Regions from separate parts of the Pantoea sp. X-Soil-ISGK-421 genome, predicted to be linked through region 2. Evidence: predicted binding sites of a transcription regulator. Region 2 holds the regulator's gene; the other holds the start of a gene.
The links. The regulator sigma-54, encoded in region 2, starts transcription at its own class of promoters, with help from an activator protein. The targets are predictions, from matches to a motif close to GTTGGCACANNTTTCGCTNT.

Region 1 (4,436 bases), 3.5 Mb from region 2:
CAGCGAAAAATAGCCGGTTAATTCCGGTAATGGCGTGCCGAACAATTTACGTGAGCTTTGCGCCAGTAATTGCTGCGCCGCCGGATTGGCGTAATGGATAACTAAATCGTTATCGACCAGCAAAATACTGTTGATCAGAGAGTTGAGAATCTGCCCCGCGTCGGGCAGCGTGCCAGTTGCCATACAGCGTTCCTCTGCACTAATTTAGTGCATTATAGCCTTTCAGGACGGAAATCTGTGCTTCGTACCCTGTATGCGCGGAGAAAAAAGCCCATCCGGAGATGGGCTAAAGTTTCCACGGCAATATAAAATCTTCGGCGTCTTTTACACCGCCGCTGCGTTGGCTGCACTCGTTGACCCGAGTCACTGAATTATCTCAGCTCTCCGGGATTGTCTCGATTGCCGCCTTGCGGCGATGAAAACCCGCGAATCTTTAATGCTGATTAAACGCTGTAATACAGTTCGAACTCAACCGGGTGCGGAGTCATACGCACGCGGTCAACTTCTGGCTTGCGCAGTTCGATGTACGCATCGATCGCGTCATCAGTGAACACGCCGCCACGGGTCAGGAACTCGCGGTCTTCATTCAGTGCGTTCAGGGCTTCTTCCAGAGAACCTGCAACTTTTGGAATCTCAGCTTCTTCTTCCGGCGGCAGGTCATACAGGTTTTTGTCCATCGCATCGCCAGGGTGGATCTTGTTGATAACACCATCAAGACCGGCCATCAGCAGCGCGGTGAATGCCAGGTATGGGTTAGCCGCTGGATCCGGGAAGCGCGCTTCGATACGACGTGCTTTCGGGCTAGCAACCACTGGAATACGGATAGAAGCAGAACGGTTACGGGCAGAGTAAGCCAGCATAACGGGGGCTTCGTAGCCTGGAACCAGACGCTTGTATGAGTTGGTGGTTGGGTTCGCGAGGGCGTTGATCGCTTTAGCGTGCTTGATGATACCGCCGATGTAGAACAGAGCAGTTTCAGACAGGCCGCCGTACTTGTCGCCAGAGAACAGGTTCACGCCGCCTTTTGACAGGGACATGTGGCAGTGCATACCAGAACCGTTATCGCCGAACATTGGCTTAGGCATGAAGGTTGCCGTTTTGCCGTACGCGTGAGCAACGTTGTGCACCACGTATTTGTAGATCTGAATTTCGTCAGCTTTTTTAGTCATGGTGTTGAAGCGGGTTGCCACTTCGTTCTGACCAGCAGTGGCGACTTCGTGGTGATGTGCTTCAACCACCAGACCCATCTGTTCCATGGTCAGACACATGGCAGAACGGATGTCCTGCGCGGAGTCAACCGGTGGCACTGGGAAGTAACCGCCTTTCAGACCTGGACGGTGACCTTTGTTTCCGCCTTCATACTCTTTACCGGTGTTCCATGCGGCTTCGATATCATCGATAGCAACGTGTGAACCTGAGGTAGAAGAACCGAAGCGGATGTCATCGAACAGGAAGAACTCTGGTTCTGGTCCAAACAGCACGGTATCCGCGATGCCTGAAGAACGCAGGAACTCTTCTGCACGTTTAGCAATGGAGCGTGGGTCACGATCGTAGCCCTGCAAAGTGCCTGGCTCAAGGATGTCGCAACGGATGATCAGGGTCGAGTCTTCGAAGAACGGATCCATGACTGCAGTGGTTGCATCCGGCATCAGCACCATGTCTGATTCGTTAATGCCTTTCCAGCCACCGATGGAGGAGCCATCGAACATTTTGCCTTCTTCGAAGAAGTCAGCGTTAACCTGGTGAGCAGGGATAGTAACGTGCTGTTCTTTACCTTTAGTATCGGTAAAACGCAGGTCAACAAACTTAACTTCATGCTCGTTCATCATCGAGAGAACGTGTTCAGCGGACATACTCAACTCTCCTGGAAATGGTCATTATCGTCATGGTGAGAGAACTTCGTTGCCGGGAATGTGTCTCGACTGCTGACCATTCCTAACCAAAGATCTCGGCAAGCTCTTTCAACCGTTTTATAACTGTCGTTTTCGCTTAAAATATATAAAGCGAATTCTGTGCCAACTTTATGACAATGGCGAAAATGGCGCTACAATGCGCTCTTTCGTGAGTCGAAGGCTGCACCAGGATGGATTGCATGCATTGTTATGGTGCATCACTGGTGAACATAAGCACTATATTGGTGCAAATTGCCATCGCAGTGCAGATTAATGCACCGTAAATGGTGCTAAAAACCAGCGCTACGAGAAACTTTCGGCGAAATCTGTGATCATGTTCAGTCTTCCGCTTAATCCGTGTACAATACCGCGTTATTTCTATAATGCCTGAGGCAAAGCTGTGATCGAAAATTTGCGTAACATCGCCATCATCGCGCACGTTGACCATGGTAAGACCACCCTGGTTGACAAGCTGCTACAACAGTCCGGTACTTTTGATGCTCGTACCGAAGCGACTGAGCGCGTAATGGACTCCAACGATTTGGAGAAAGAGCGTGGGATTACCATCCTCGCAAAAAACACCGCCATCAAATGGAATGACTACCGTATCAACATCGTTGATACCCCAGGACACGCCGACTTCGGTGGTGAAGTGGAGCGCGTCATGTCCATGGTGGATTCGGTGCTGCTGGTTGTAGATGCGATGGATGGCCCTATGCCGCAAACCCGCTTCGTAACCAAGAAAGCATTTGCTCATGGTTTGAAGCCGATTGTGGTTATTAACAAAGTTGACCGTCCGGGCGCGCGTCCTGATTGGGTTGTTGATCAGGTATTTGACCTGTTCGTTAACCTGGATGCGACTGACGAGCAGCTGGACTTCCCGATCATCTTCGCTTCGGCGCTGAATGGCATCGCGGGTCTGGAACATACCGACATGGCTGACGACATGACCCCGCTGTATCAGGCGATCGTCGACCACGTTTCTCCACCTCAGGTTGAAGTTGAAGCTCCACTGCAGATGCAGATCTCGCAGCTGGACTACAACAACTATCTGGGCGTGATCGGTATCGGCCGCATCAAACGCGGTACCGTTAAGCCGAACCAGCAGGTCACTATCATTGATAGCGAAGGCAAAACCCGTAACGGTAAAGTCGGTAAAGTGCTGGGCCACCTTGGTCTGGAGCGTATCGAAAGCACCCTGGCGGAAGCGGGCGACATCATCGCGATCACCGGTTTGGGCGAGCTGAACATCTCTGACACCATCTGCGACACGCAGAATGTGGAAGCGCTGCCAGCCCTGAGCGTCGACGAACCAACCGTAACCATGTTCTTCAACGTGAACACCTCACCGTTCTGCGGTAAAGAAGGTAAGTTCGTGACCTCGCGCCAGATCCTGGAGCGTTTGAACAAAGAGCTGGTACACAACGTTGCACTGCGCGTTGAAGAAACTGAAGATTCGGATGCATTCCGCGTTTCCGGTCGTGGTGAGCTGCACTTGTCAGTGCTGATCGAGAACATGCGTCGTGAAGGTTTCGAGCTGGCGGTATCCCGTCCGAAAGTTATCTTCCGTGAGTTCGAAGGCCGTAAGCAGGAGCCATTCGAAAACGTTACCCTCGACATCGAAGAAACCCATCAGGGTTCTGTGATGCAAGCGATGGGTGAGCGTAAAGGCGACCTGAAAAACATGGATCCAGATGGTAAAGGCCGTGTACGTCTCGACTACATGATCCCAAGCCGTGGTCTGATCGGTTTCCGTAACGAATTCATGACCATGACCTCAGGTACTGGTCTGCTGTACTCCACCTTCAGCCACTACGACGACGTTCGTCCGGGCGAAGTGGGCCAGCGTCAGAACGGCGTACTGATCTCTAACGGTCAGGGTAAAGCGGTAGCGTTTGCTCTGTTCGGTCTGCAGGATCGCGGTAAGCTGTTCCTGGGTCACGGTGCGGAAGTGTATGAAGGCCAGATCATCGGTATTCACAGCCGTTCTAACGACCTGACAGTTAACTGCCTGACCGGTAAGAAACTGACCAACATGCGTGCATCAGGTACTGATGAAGCGACCACTCTGGTTCCACCGCAGAAAATGACGCTGGAACAGGCTATCGAGTTCATCGATGACGACGAACTGGTAGAAGTGACTCCGCTGTCAGTCCGTATTCGTAAACGTCACCTGACCGAGAACGATCGTAAACGTTCTTCTCGCGGCAGCAAAGAGTAAGCGAAACAGTCTGATATTAAGCCCCGCACCAGCGGGGCTTTTTTGTGCCTGTAATCCGCTACAACGCTCGCTTGCGGTCGTTCGGCCCCGCTTACAGATTGCTGATTTCCCGCGCCTCGTCCCTGTTCAGACGCCGCTTTTGCCGCTAAAGTGAATGATCCAGGGAACATAAAGGAGAGGCGTCATGCTGTACATTTTTGATTTAGGCAATGTGATTGTTGATATCGATTTTAATCGTGTGCTCGGCGTCTGGAGCGATTTGGGGCGTGTGCCGCTGGCAACGTTGCAAAGCAGTTTCCGCATGGATGAGGCTTTTGAGAAAC
Region 2 (4,436 bases):
CTTCGGCTTCGGTGCCCGATTCGTTTCGCAATAACACTTCAGCATCGAAACTCTGAACCAATTCAAACAGCTTCATCGCCGGGCGCGCATGCATGCCCAGTTTATTCCGAATTTCAACGGTTTGCTTCACGGTCATGATTTACGTTTTTCCAGAGTGCGATGACGAGACTGCACATTTTTACCGCGTGAGCGGAAATAGTCCGCCAGTTGTTCAGCAATATACACAGAACGATGCTTCCCGCCGGTACAACCGATGGCGACGGTAAGATAGCTGCGGTTATTGGTTTCCAGCATTGGCAGCCACAGTTCCAGATAGCTGCGCGTTTGATAGATGAAGTTGTGCACTTCGGTGTGGCGATCGAGGAAAGCGGCAACCGGGCGATCCAGGCCGGTCATCGGACGCAACTTGGGATCCCAATGCGGGTTAGGCAGGAAGCGCACATCAAACACATAATCGGCGTCGATTGGGATGCCGTGTTTAAAGCCAAAGGACTCAAACACCATCGTCAATTCACGCTCGCGTTTGCCCAGCAGGCGCGTACGCAACATTTCTGCCAGCTCGTGAACCGACATTTCTGAAGTATCGATAATCAGGTCAGCGCGCGAGCGCAGTGGCTCCAGAAGATCGCTCTCTTCATCGATGGCGCTCTCCAGTGACAGATTTTTGCTAGAGAGTGGATGCAGGCGACGCGTATCGCTATAACGTCGGATTAGCGTATTGCGATCGGCATCGAGAAACAGCAACTGCGGCGAGAAAGTATCGGGCAGATTATTGAGTGCGGCTTCAAAAACTTCCGGCGATTCGGGCATATTACGCACGTCAATGCTCACCGCCGCAGAGATATTACGTTCGGTTAAGGTATTTGCCAGTTCCGGCAGCAGCACCACCGGCAAGTTATCGACACAGTAAAAGCCCATATCTTCAAGGGCACGCAGCGCAACTGATTTTCCTGAGCCTGACCGACCGCTAACGATCATCAGCACCATCACATTTCTCCCGTTTTAAACCGGCGAATACGCCGGTAAAGTGTTTGTCGCTTAAGAGTGTGCTTCCTGAGCTTCTGTGATAATGGCGTAGAGCTCTTCGTCGCTTTGTGCCGCACGTAAACGACGGCAGACGGTTTTATCCGCCAGACGTTTGGCCACTAGCGAAAGCGTGTGCAAGTGGGTCTTACACTGGTCCGCTGGCACGAGCAGAGCAAACAGCAGGTCAACCGGCTGATTATCTACCGCATCAAAGGCGATGGGTTGATCAAGGCTGATAAACACGCCTACAGCACGTAACGTGTCCTCTTCCAGCTTGCCATGTGGAATGGCGATGCCGTTGCCGATACCGGTACTGCCCATACGTTCGCGGGTCAGGATGGCTTCGAAAAGCGTCTGGTGTGGCAGATTGAGCTGCTTCGCTGCCAGCTCGCTGATAATTTCCAGCGCGCGTTTTTTGCTCTGGCAGTGTACGCCGCTACGGGTACAGTCCAGCGAAAGGACCGAGCTCAATTCCAGTGTTAGATCGTTGTTCATCATCGTTTCACTTGCGAGTTCACTGTGCCGTGAGGTTCAGGCAATTGATTTCATTGCCGTTCGCCCGTTGGCGCTTGCGCAGATGACAAAACGGGGCGGTAATATCCGCCCCATTTTTGCTCTAAGTGCCGAATCAGTCGGCACTCTGCAAGCGTGAAGGTTAGTGTTTTTTCAGTTTGTCTTTGTGTTTGGTCAGCTGACGGGAAAGCTTATCGATTAACCCGTCGATGGCCGCGTACATATCTTCCGCTTCCGATGTGGCGTGCAGCTCCCCGCCGTTGACGTGCAGTGTTGCATCCGCAATCTGCGTCACCTTCTCTACTTTTAGAACAATATAAACCTGATTGATACGATCAAAATAGTGTTCCAGTTTGGCAAATTTGCTATTTACAAATTCACGCAGAGGTTCGGTTATCTCAACATTAAGTCCGGTAAGGTTTAGCTGCATAGGTCTTCCTTCTTCGTTCGGTCAAACCAATTGCTTACGCTGGTTTGATGGCGGTATCGATAAAGACTCGCGATATTTAGCAACCGTACGTCGCGCTACCATGATGCCCTGTTCGGATAACATGGAGGTCAGTTTGCTGTCGCTCAAGGGTTTTGCGGGATTTTCCGCCGAGATTAATTTTTTCACCAGTGCACGAATCGCCGTAGAAGAGGCTTCGCCACCGCCTTCGGTGTTGACGTGACTGGAGAAAAAATACTTCAGTTCAAAGATGCCACGCGGGCTGTGTAGATACTTCTGCGTGGTGACGCGGGAAATGGTGGACTCATGCATATCAACAGCCTGAGCAATGTCTGCCAGCACCATTGGACGCATATACTCCTCACCCTGCTCAAAAAACGCCTGCTGCTGTTCAACGATACAGCGTGTCACTTTCAGCAGCGTATCGTTACGGCTCTCCAGGCTCTTAATCAGCCACTTGGCTTCCTGTAAGTTGCTGCGAATAAACTGATTATCGCTGTCATTACGTCCTGCTCCGCCCATCGCAGCATACTGCTGATTGATTTTCAGGCGCGGCATGCTGTCGGAGTTGAGTTCAACCGTCCAGCGCTTGCTGATTTTACGAACCAGCACATCGGGAATGACATATTCGGGTTCGCTGGTATTGATCGACTGGCCTGGGCGCGGATCGAGCGACTGAATCAGCAGCATCGCGTCCTTAAGCACTTCTTCCTTGAGACGCGTCACGCGCATCAGGCTGCGGAAGTCATGATTGGCCAGCAGATCGAGGTGTTCACTAACAATCAGACGTGCTTCAGCCAGCATCGGCGTTGCGGCGTCGTATTGCGATAGCTGTACCAGCAGGCAATCACGTAAATCGCGTGCACCCACGCCGACCGGATCGAAACGCTGCACGCGTTTGAGCACGGCTTCTACTTCTTCCAGCGCCAGCTCTTCATCGCCAATACTGTCATAAATGTCTTGTAAGCTGACGGTGAGATAACCGGTGTCGTCAATAGCATCAACGATTGACGTGGCAATCGCGCGATCGGTATCAGTGAACGGTGTTAACTCAACCTGCCACATCAGGTAATCCTGCAGCGATTGGGTGGTTTCGCCCTGATAGATGGGCAGTTCGTCGTCCTGGTAATCGGTGCCCGTGCCTGAAGGTGTTCCAGCGGTGTAGATTTCGTCCCAGGTTGCGTCGAGAGGAAGCTCATCGGGCATTTCTTTCTGTTCAAGTGCCTCGCGCGTGTCTAAAGAATCACTTTCCTGATCCTGAAATTCGCGTGCGTCGACTTCTTCATGCAGATCGGTTTGCTCAAGCAGCGGATTGCTTTCCAACGCCAGTTGCAGTTCTTGCTGGAGTTCAAGCGTAGAAAGTTGCAGCAAGCGAATTGCTTGCTGCAACTGTGGAGTCATCGCCAGCTGTTGGCTGAGCCTGAGTTGCAAACCTTGCTTCATAATTCGGTAAGAATTTCCTAAGCAAACGTAGGGTGTTACAACACCTTATCAGAGTCTGAACTCTTCGCCCAAATAAACACGCTTAACCTGCTCATCTACAAGAATTTCATCAGGCGTGCCATGGGCAATCAAATGTCCCTGGCTGACGATATAAGCGCGTTCACACACCGCGAGGGTTTCACGCACGTTGTGGTCAGTAATCAGCACGCCAAGGCCGCTGTCACGCAAATGCTCGATGATTTTCTTGATGTCGATAACCGAGATCGGATCAACACCGGCAAATGGCTCATCCAGCAAGATAAATTTAGGATTAGCGGCCAGCGCGCGCGCAATTTCCACACGACGACGTTCACCACCCGATAGCGCCTGGCCCATGCTGTCTCGCAGATGGGCGATATGGAACTCCTCCATCAGCTCGTTGGCACGATCCTGACGCTGCTCTTCCGTCAAATCATCACGAATCTGCAGAACTGCCATCAGGTTGTCGTAGACGCTCAGGCGGCGGAAGATCGAGGCTTCCTGCGGCAGATAGCCGATGCCGCGACGCGCGCGCGCATGCAGAGGCAGAATGCTGATATCTTCATCATCAATCACAATGCGGCCCGCATCGCGCGGCACAATACCGACCACCATGTAAAACGTGGTGGTTTTACCGGCACCGTTTGGACCCAGCAGGCCGACAATCTCGCCGGACTTTACCTGCAGGCTAACATCTTCCACCACGCGGCGGCCTTTGTAGGCTTTCGCCAGGTTCTCAGCGATTAGTGTAGCCATAGCAATCAGTTACTCTTTTTAGGGCTCGCGGACGAACCGTTTTTGTCCTGCAGCTGCGACGGTACCAGAACGGTGGTCACGCGCTTGCTCTCACCCTGGCTGAAGGCCTGCATCTTCTGCTCTTTCACCAGGTAAGTGATGCGGTCGCCTTTGATATTGCTGTCCTGCTGCTGAATAAAGGCATTACCTGTCAGCTCAACAAAATCATTCGCCAATTCGTAATGCAGCTTAC

Region 1: glnA (glutamate--ammonia ligase) is a predicted target of sigma-54. The motif match lies at 2,001-2,020, and genes of this name have one in related genera.

The regions. Positions count from the first base shown of each region.
Region 1 is NZ_AP035979.1:4,017,570-4,022,005, reverse strand. It holds gene glnL (nitrogen regulation protein NR(II)) at 1-183, opposite strand, end outside; gene glnA (glutamate--ammonia ligase) at 444-1,853, opposite strand; gene typA (ribosome-dependent GTPase TypA) at 2,293-4,113, shown strand; gene yihX (glucose-1-phosphatase) at 4,298-4,436, shown strand, end outside.
Region 2 is NZ_AP035979.1:518,164-522,599, forward strand. It holds gene npr (PTS phosphocarrier protein NPr) at 1-136, opposite strand, end outside; gene rapZ (RNase adapter RapZ) at 133-987, opposite strand; gene ptsN (PTS IIA-like nitrogen regulatory protein PtsN) at 1,039-1,521, opposite strand; gene hpf (ribosome hibernation promoting factor) at 1,682-1,969, opposite strand; gene rpoN (RNA polymerase factor sigma-54) at 1,991-3,430, opposite strand; gene lptB (LPS export ABC transporter ATP-binding protein) at 3,479-4,204, opposite strand; gene lptA (lipopolysaccharide ABC transporter substrate-binding protein LptA) at 4,210-4,436, opposite strand, start outside.